Regions from separate parts of the Pseudomonas sp. NPDC090233 genome, predicted to be linked through region 1. Evidence: predicted binding sites of a transcription regulator. Region 1 holds the regulator's gene; the other holds the start of a gene.
What was found. Region 1 encodes sigma-54, which starts transcription at its own class of promoters, with help from an activator protein. Its sites were predicted from a motif close to ANTGGCATNNANNTTGCTNT; they were not measured.

Region 2: a site for sigma-54 is predicted at 1,807-1,826, ahead of ACIQUF_RS15470 (CmpA/NrtA family ABC transporter substrate-binding protein). Genes of this name have one in related genera too.

What each region holds. Positions count from the first base shown of each region.
Region 1 covers NZ_JBIVYQ010000003.1:340,936-345,557, forward strand. Annotated here, with positions in the region: gene ACIQUF_RS09720 (KdsC family phosphatase) at 1-285, shown strand, start outside; gene lptC (LPS export ABC transporter periplasmic protein LptC) at 294-866, shown strand; gene lptA (lipopolysaccharide transport periplasmic protein LptA) at 853-1,377, shown strand; gene lptB (LPS export ABC transporter ATP-binding protein) at 1,378-2,103, shown strand; gene ACIQUF_RS09740 (RNA polymerase factor sigma-54) at 2,279-3,772, shown strand; gene hpf (ribosome hibernation-promoting factor, HPF/YfiA family) at 3,852-4,160, shown strand; gene ptsN (PTS IIA-like nitrogen regulatory protein PtsN) at 4,173-4,622, shown strand, end outside.
Region 2 covers NZ_JBIVYQ010000005.1:195,619-200,240, forward strand. Annotated here, with positions in the region: gene rmf (ribosome modulation factor) at 402-617, shown strand; gene ACIQUF_RS15465 (quinone-dependent dihydroorotate dehydrogenase) at 714-1,739, opposite strand; gene ACIQUF_RS15470 (CmpA/NrtA family ABC transporter substrate-binding protein) at 1,869-3,071, shown strand; gene ACIQUF_RS15475 (ANTAR domain-containing response regulator) at 3,083-3,658, shown strand; gene ACIQUF_RS15480 (nitrate/nitrite transporter) at 3,820-4,622, shown strand, end outside.

The DNA.
Region 1 (4,622 bases):
CTGTTCCAGGGCCGCGAGGACAAATTGGTGGTCCTCGACGGCCTGCTCGCCGAACTGGGCCTAAGCTATGAGCAAGTCGCTTATCTTGGCGACGACCTGCCCGACCTGCCGGTGATTCGCCGGGTCGGCCTGGGCATGGCCGTGGCCAGCGCCGCGCCGTTCGTACGCCAGCACGCCCACGGCGTGACCCAGGCACGTGGCGGCGAAGGTGCCGCACGCGAGTTTTGTGAACTTATCATGCAGGCCCAGGGCACCCTGGACGCTGCCAACGCCAACTACCTGTAAGGCTACCCATGTTCAGCAAGAAAGCCCGCAATTTTGCGCTGCTCGCGGTTATCGCCGCCCTGCTGGTGGCCATCGGCTATTGGAATGTCAGCCCCGAGAGCTTCATGGACAAGCCGACGGCGCAGATCGACGAAAGCGCCATCGATTACTACGCCATCAACGCCCACAGCGTGCAGTTTCTGCCAGACGGCAAGCTGCAGTACGAGATGACCGCCGACAAGGTCGAACACCTCAAAGCCACCGAGGTCACACTGGTGACCACGCCTGACCTGCACATGTACAGGGGCACCGAATACCCTTGGCACGTGCAGAGCGTGCGCGCCGAGGTCAACCCCGATGGCACCGAAGTCGAGTTGATCGACAAGGTTCGCGTTGCCCGTACCGACGAAAAGCAGCGTGAAACCATCATTACCAGCTCACGCATGACTGTGTTCCCGCAGAAGCAATATGCGCAGACCGAGCAAGCCGTTAGAATCGACGGCGCCGGTGGCACAACTACGGGCAAAGGAATGAAAGCGTATTTGAAAGAAGGCAGGATGGACCTGCTCTCTAACGTAAGAGGACAGTATGAGGCTCGTTAAAACCCTCCCCCTTTTGCTCAGCCTGAGCGCAGCACTGGGAAGCGCGAGCGCCTTCGCCCTGCCGACCGACCGTGACCAGCCGATCCGCATCCAGGCCGACAACGCGCACCTGGACGACAAGCAAGGCGTGGCCACCTATACCGGTGACGTGATCATCACCCAAGGTTCGATGATGATCAAAGGCAACACCGTGACCATGACCCGCGCCGCCAACGGCGACATCGACGTGGTCACCTCGGTGGGCAACCTGGCCTATTTCGAGCAACAGCAGAGCACTGCCAAGCCCGACAAAATGAAGGGCTGGGCCGTGACCATCCAGTACCAGGCGCAGAAAGACACGGTGATCCTCACCGATCGCGCCAAGGTCGAGAACGAAGGCAACACCACCGAAGGCGAGAAAATCGTCTACAACACCAAGTCCCAGGTGGCGACCGCCGGTCGTGGCGGCAACGTCACCGCCCCGCGCCAGCGCATCGACATGGTGATCCAGCCGAAGAAGAAGGCCGAGTAAATGGCAACCCTCAAAGCCCAGCACCTGGCCAAGAGCTACAAAGGTCGGCAGGTCGTGCGCGACGTCAGCCTGTCGATCGACAGTGGCCAGATCGTCGGCCTGCTCGGCCCCAACGGCGCCGGCAAGACCACCTGCTTCTACATGATCGTCGGCCTGGTCCAGGCCGATCAGGGCCGCGTGCGCATCGACAACCTCGATGTCAGCCACCAGCCCATGCACGGCCGCGCCCGCGCCGGCATTGGCTACCTGCCGCAGGAAGCCTCGATCTTCCGCAAGCTGTCGGTGGCCGACAACATCATGGCCATCCTCGAGACCCGCAAGGAGCTCGACCGCGAGGGCCGCCGCAAGGAACTGGAAAGCCTGCTGCAGGAATTCCACATCAGCCACATCCGCGACAACCTCGGCATGAGCCTGTCCGGTGGCGAGCGCCGCCGTGTCGAGATCGCGCGCGCCCTGGCGACCGCACCGAAGTTCATCCTGCTGGATGAACCCTTTGCCGGTGTCGACCCGATTTCGGTTGGCGACATCAAGCAGATCATCCACCACCTCAAAGCGAAGGGCATCGGTGTATTGATCACCGACCACAACGTCCGCGAGACCCTGGATATCTGCGAAACCGCCTACATCGTCAACGACGGCCAGTTGATTGCCGAAGGCGATGCGCAGACTATCCTGGCCAATGAGCTGGTCAAGGAAGTTTACCTGGGCCACGAGTTCCGACTCTGATCCCAGGACGCGCCTGGAGCACGCGCTTTGCCGCCTTGATGGGGCTTAAGTTGTTACTGTGCTCTAGGCAAACGCTACAATTTAAGGCATAAAACTTGCTTGAATTTGGCGCTCCGGCGCCCTCGTGTAGTGGATGGCGCATGCGCGCCGGCGAACAAGGTATTTAGCCCCAGCCATGAAACCATCGCTCGTCCTAAAAATGGGCCAGCAACTGACGATGACCCCGCAGTTGCAACAGGCCATCCGCCTACTTCAGCTCTCCACCCTGGACCTTCAGCAGGAAATCCAGGAAGCGCTGGAGTCCAATCCGATGCTCGAACGTCAGGAAGACGGCGACGACTTCGACAACAGCGACCCGATGGCGGACAACGCCGAAAACAAACCGGTCGCCGAAGTCCAGGACAACAGTTTCCAGGAAAGCACCGCCAGTACCGAAAACCTGGAAGACGGCGAGTGGAGCGAGCGAATCCCCAATGAGCTTCCGGTCGATACAGCCTGGGAAGACATTTACCAGACCAGCGCCAGCAGCCTGCCGAGCAACGATGACGACGAGTGGGATTTCACCACCCGCACATCGGCCGGCGAGAGCCTGCAAAGCCACTTGCTGTGGCAGCTGAACCTGGCGCCGATGTCCGACACCGACCGCCTGATCGCCGTCACCCTGATCGACAGCATCAACGGCCAGGGCTACCTGGAAGACACCCTCGAAGAAATCTGCGCTGGCTTCGACCCGGAGCTGGACATCGAGCTCGACGAGGTCGAGGCGGTACTGCACCGCATCCAGCAGTTCGAACCTGCCGGCATTGCCGCGCGCAACCTGGGCGAATGCCTGTTGCTTCAACTGCGCCAACTGCCGGCCAACACGCCGTGGATGGCCGAGGCCAAGCGTCTGGTCAGCGACTTCATCGACTTGCTGGGTGGGCGCGACTACAGCCAGCTGATGCGCCGCATGAAGCTCAAGGAAGACGAACTGCGTCAGGTCATCGAACTGGTGCAGAGCCTCAACCCGCGCCCCGGCTCGCAGATCGAGTCCAGCGAGCCGGAATACGTGGTGCCAGACGTCATCGTGCGCAAGGACAGCGAGCGCTGGTTGGTCGAGCTGAACCAGGAAGCGATCCCGCGCCTGCGCGTCAACCCGCAGTACGCAGGGTTCGTGCGCCGCGCCGATACCAGCGCCGATAACACCTTCATGCGCAACCAGTTGCAGGAGGCGCGCTGGTTCATCAAGAGCCTGCAGAGCCGCAACGAAACGCTGATGAAGGTGGCCACCCAGATCGTCGAGCACCAGCGCGGCTTCCTCGACCACGGAGACGAGGCGATGAAGCCCCTGGTGCTGCACGACATCGCCGAGGCGGTAGGCATGCACGAGTCGACCATTTCGCGGGTGACGACGCAGAAATTCATGCATACGCCGCGCGGCATCTATGAATTGAAATACTTTTTCTCGAGCCACGTCAGCACCGCCGAAGGCGGAGAATGCTCGTCCACGGCAATCCGCGCGATCATCAAGAAACTGGTTGCGGCGGAAAATCAGAAAAAGCCATTGAGTGACAGCAAGATCGCTGGTTTACTGGAAGCACAAGGCATCCAGGTAGCCCGTCGCACCGTCGCCAAGTACCGCGAGTCCCTCGGCATCGCACCGTCGAGCGAGCGCAAGCGACTGATGTAGCGCCTGAGATGTGCCACAGCGTTTGTGGGGCAGGTGCAACACCTGCCTCTTTATGCACGGGCAACAAAGGAGAAGCTGTATGCAAGTCAATATCAGTGGACAGCATGTAGAAGTCACCCAGCCGCTGCGCGATTATGTGCTTGAAAAGCTCGCCCGCGTGGAGAGTCACTTCGACAAGATCACCAACGTGCAGGTCATCATGAAAGTCGAGAAGCTGCAGCAGAAGGTCGAAGCGACCTTGCAGATTCCCGGTGGAGAAGTGGTTGCCAACGCCGAACACGAAGACATGTATGCAGCGATCGATGCCCTGGCCGACAAGCTCGACCGTCAACTGAAAAAACACAAGGAAAAACAGCAAAGCCTGCTGCAAGGTGCAGCTGCCCGCTGATCCCCCTCATCCATGATCCGACTTGAAACCATCCTGACCCCCGGCCGTTCCCTGGTGAACGTGCCGGGCGGCAGTAAGAAGCGCGCCCTGGAAACGGTCGCCAACCTGATTGCCAAAGAAGTGCCTGAGCTGGAGATGCAAGACGTCTTCGAAAAGCTGGTTGCTCGCGAAAAGCTCGGCTCCACCGGCTTCGGCAATGGCATCGCCATCCCCCACTGCCGCATCAAAGATTGCACTGGGCCGGTTAGCGCCCTGCTGCACCTGGACGCTCCGATCGATTACGACGCCATAGATGGCGCACCAGTCGATTTGCTGTTCGTCCTGCTGGTGCCAGAAGCAGCCACTGACGCGCACCTCGAACTGCTTCGCCAGATCGCCAGCATGCTCGATCGCAAGGATGTGCGCGATCGCCTGCGCAGTGCCGCCAGCAGCGACGCCCTCTACCAGGTAGTCCTGGACGTA
Region 2 (4,622 bases), on a different contig from region 1:
CAGAAACAGCTTAGATCATCAGGCAGTACGAATAATTTCTGCAGATCTCGGGATCGATGTGACCCTTCGTCGCATTACCAATTATTTCTGTCACCCCGCCGCAACGCTGGCGAAATGACGTCAATGTTCAGCAAACCCCGATCACAGCGGGCCAAACGCTAAACAAGGTTGAGTCGCATTTATTTACTTATCCCCTCACCCACAGAATGGTTACCTGCTTATGACAAATCGATCATTCACACCGTGACCCGCATTCGTTAGAACTGGTCTCAGGCCGCTTCGCAACGAGGCGGCACTTTCAGCCCGCCACGCCGGCAGCGGGCGCACACCGGCAGAACGACTCTGCCCGGCCTCAGCGAGGCCGACGGGACATTACAGTCAACAAGTGAGGGCAACACCCTATGAGAAGACTTAAGCGTGATCCGTTGGAAAGAGCATATTCACGTGGCTACCAATACGGGGTCACCGGCAAATCCCGCGAACTTTGCCCTTTCAATCTTCCTTCTGTTCGCCAAGCCTGGATCAACGGCTGGCGCGAAGGTCGCGGTGATAACTGGGACGGAATGACTGGCACCGCTGGCATCCATAGACTCAACGAAAATCACGCCGTTGGCTGAACGAGGACACTGAATTCGATTTACCATGCACGCCCCATCCGGGCGGCGGGCGAAGGCCCAGGGGCCCCTTGATGGGGCCCTTTTTTATGCCTGCCTTTATATCCGTGGCATGGCCGCAATGGCATCCACCGCTTCACGAATAAGCGCTGGCCCTTTATAGATGAAGCCCGAGTAGATTTGCACCAGGCTCGCCCCGGCGGCGATCTTTTCGGCGGCATGCCGGCCTTCGGTAATACCACCCGCCGCGATGATCGGCATTTTGCCACCCAGCTCGCCCGACAGCACCTTGACGATATGCGTGCTTTTCTGCAGCACAGGTGCACCCGACAAGCCACCCGCCTCACCCCCATGCGGGAGGCTTTCGACGCCTTCACGGCCCATGGTGGTGTTGGTGGCAATCACCGCATCCATGCCCGATTCCATCAGGGTTGCTGCTACCAGCGCGGTTTCTTCATCGCTCATGTCCGGCGCGATCTTGATTGCCAGCGGCACGCGCTTGCCATGTTCGCCGGCCAGCTGTTCGCGGCGTTCGGCCAGGGCATCGAGCAGTTGCTTGAGCGAGTCGCCAAACTGCAGGCTGCGCAGGCCCGGAGTATTGGGCGAGCTGATGTTGACGGTGATGTAGCTGGCCTCGGTGTAAACCTTGTTCAGGCAGATCAGGTAATCATCGACTGCGCGCTCGACCGGGGTGTCGAAGTTCTTGCCGATATTGATCCCCAGCACGCCGTCATAACGCGACGCCCGCACGCGCTCCAGCAAGTGATCGACGCCCAGGTTGTTGAAACCCATGCGGTTGATGATCGCCGTCGCCTCGGGCAGGCGGAACAACCGCGGCTTCGGGTTGCCCGGCTGAGGGCGCGGGGTCACGGTTCCGATTTCGACGAAGCCGAAACCCAGCTGAGCAAAGCCATCGATGGCCGCGCCATTCTTGTCCAGGCCGGCCGCCAGGCCAACCGGGTTGGCGAAGTTCAAGCCCATCACGCTCACCGGCAGCGCCGCTGGCTGCTTGCACAGCACGCCGTTGAGCCCGAGGCGGCCACCGGCACCGATCAGGTCCAGGGACAGGTCATGGGAAGTTTCCGGAGAAAGCTTGAACAGCAGCTGGCGGGCCAGGGTATACATGGGCGGGCAAGGCTCAGGGGTAAGTGAGGCTGCGATTATAGCCAGCGCGCGCCCAGCATGACAGCGCCTTGGCACATGCGTTGCTACATCGCCTGCACGACTGCCTAATCCGTACAGGCGAGGATCTACGTGAATACATCTGCTCTGGCCTGGGTAAACGGCAGCGACGCGCCGGAAAAACCCAGCCTCGATATCGGCTTCATGGCCCTCACCGATTGCGCCTCGGTGGTGGTCGCCGCCACCCAGGGCTTCGCCCAGCAGCACGGCCTGACCCTCAACCTCAAGCGCCAAGGCTCATGGGCCAGCCTGCGTGACAAGCTGGCCAGCGGCGAACTGGATGCCGCACACTGCCTGTACGGCCTGGTTTACGCCGTACACCTGGGCATTGGCGGCGTACCGGCCAGCGACATGGCCGTGCTCATGGGGCTGAACCAGAATGCCCAGGCCATCAACCTGTCCCCTGCCCTGCAGCGCAAGGGCGTGACCAGCCCTGAAGCACTCGCACGCCTGGTGCACCAGGGCGGTGCGCGACTGACCTTCGCCCAGACCTTCCCCACCGGCACCCATGCCATGTGGCTGTATTACTGGCTGGCCAGCCAGGGCATCCACCCGCTGCACGACGTCAACAGTGTGGTAGTGCCACCCGCGCAGATGGCGGCGCACGTTCAGGCTGGCCGCATCGATGGCTTCTGCGTCGGTGAACCCTGGGCCGCCGCTGCCGTCGCCCAGGGCCAGGGCTTCACCTTGGCGACCAGCCAGTCGATCTGGCCCGATCACCCGGAAAAGGTCCTGGCCTGCGCACGCACCTTCGCCGAACAGTACCCCAACAGTGCACGCGCACTGATCAAGTCGATCCTCGCTGCCAGCCGTTTCATCGAGCAAAGCCAGGAAAACCGCCGCAGCGCTGCGCAGCTGCTCAGCGGCAGTGCCTACCTGGATACGCCATTCGTAACCGTCGAACCGCGCCTGCTCGGCGACTATCAGGACGGCCTCGGCAACCACTGGCAGGACCCACACGCCCTGCGCCTGTTCGACCAGGGCCGGGCCAACTTGCCTTACCTGTCCGACGGCATGTGGTTCATGACCCAGTTCCGCCGCTGGGGCCTGCTGCGCGACGACCCCGACTACCTCGGCGTAGCCCGTCAGGTGCAGCAACTGGGGCTGTACCACGAGGCCGCCGACGCCCTCGGCGTGTCCTGCCCCGCCTCGGTCATGCGCAGCAGCCTGCTGATCGACGGCATCCGCTGGGACGGCAGCGACCCGCACGGCTACGCCCGCAGCTTTCGCCTGCATGCCTTGGGCGAAATACCCAATGCCCGTACCGGTTTGTGAGGGGGACCACCATGCTGCGCATCCTGCTCATCGACGACACCCAGAACAAGCTTGGCCGCCTCAAGGCAGCGCTGCGAGAAGCTGGCTTCGAGGTGATCGAAGCGCCAGACCTGACCATCGACCTGCCCGCCTGCGTCGAAACGGTGCGACCGGATGTGGTGTTGATCGATACCGACTCGCCCGACCGCGATGTCATGGAACAAGTGGTGATGGTCAGCCGCGACCAGCCGAGGCCGATCGTGCTGTTCACCGACGAACATGACCCTGGGGTGATGCGCCAGGCGATCCAGGCAGGTGTCAGCGCCTATATCGTCGAAGGCATCCACGCCGCCCGGCTGCAGCCGATTCTCGATGTGGCCATGGCCCGCTTCGAGAGCGACCAGGCCCTTAAAGCGCAGTTGCTGGCGCGCGATCTGCAGCTGGCAGAGCGCAAACGCATCGAGCAGGCCAAGGGCTTGCTCATGAAGATGAAAGATTGCAACGAAGAGCAGGCCTATACCCTGATGCGCCGGCAGGCCATGAGCCGCCAGCAGAAGCTGATCCAGGTGGCCGAACAGATCATCGCCATGCACGAAATGCTGGGTTAGTGCCGCCAGCGATGTTGGCCCACCTTTTGCTGAACAAACCACACCGGTAGCCAACGGCGGTTGCCCACAAACCCCGACAAAGACGTCGCTCTCCCCTCCACGCCAGTGGACAGGGTAGCGACGTCTTTTTGTTTCCGTTGCATTGCCGAGTGAGGTGTTCGATGAGTACCAGCTTCTGGAAATCCGGGCATGTGCCCACGCTGTTCGCCGCGTTCCTGTATTTCGACTTGAGCTTTATGGTCTGGTACCTGCTTGGCCCGATGGCAGTACAGATCGCCACCGACCTGCAATTGACCACTCAGCAGCGCGGCCTGATGGTCGCCACGCCGATTCTGGCGGGCGCGGTGCTGCGCTTCGTCATGGGGCTGCTGGTCGACCGCCTCTCACCGAAGACCGCCGGATTGATTGGCCAGGTGATTGTCATCGTCGCCCTGGCGAGCGCCTGGTACATGGGCGTGCACACCTATGAACAGGCCCTGCTGCTCGGCGTCTTTCTCGGCGTAGCAGGCGCCTCGTTTGCCGTGTCGCTGCCCCTCGCCTCGCAATGGTACCCGCCACAGCATCAGGGCAAGGCCATGGGCATCGCCGGTGCGGGCAATTCCGGCACCGTTTTCGCCGCGTTGCTGGCACCAGTGCTGGCCGCAGGTTTCGGCTGGAACAACGTGTTCGGCTTCGCCGTGATCCCACTGGTGGTGACCTTGGTCCTGTTTACCTTGCTCGCGCGCAATGCACCACAACGACCCAAGCCAAAAGCCATGGCCGATTACCTCAAAGCCCTGGGCGACCGCGACAGTTGGTGGTTCATGTTCTTCTACAGCGTCACCTTCGGTGGCTTCATCGGCCTGGCCAGCGCCCTGCCCGGCTACTTCAGCGACCAGTATGGCCTGAGCCCGATCACTGCCGGTTATTACACCGCCGCCTGCGTCTTCGCCGGCAGCCTGATGCGCCCGCTGGGTGGCGCCTT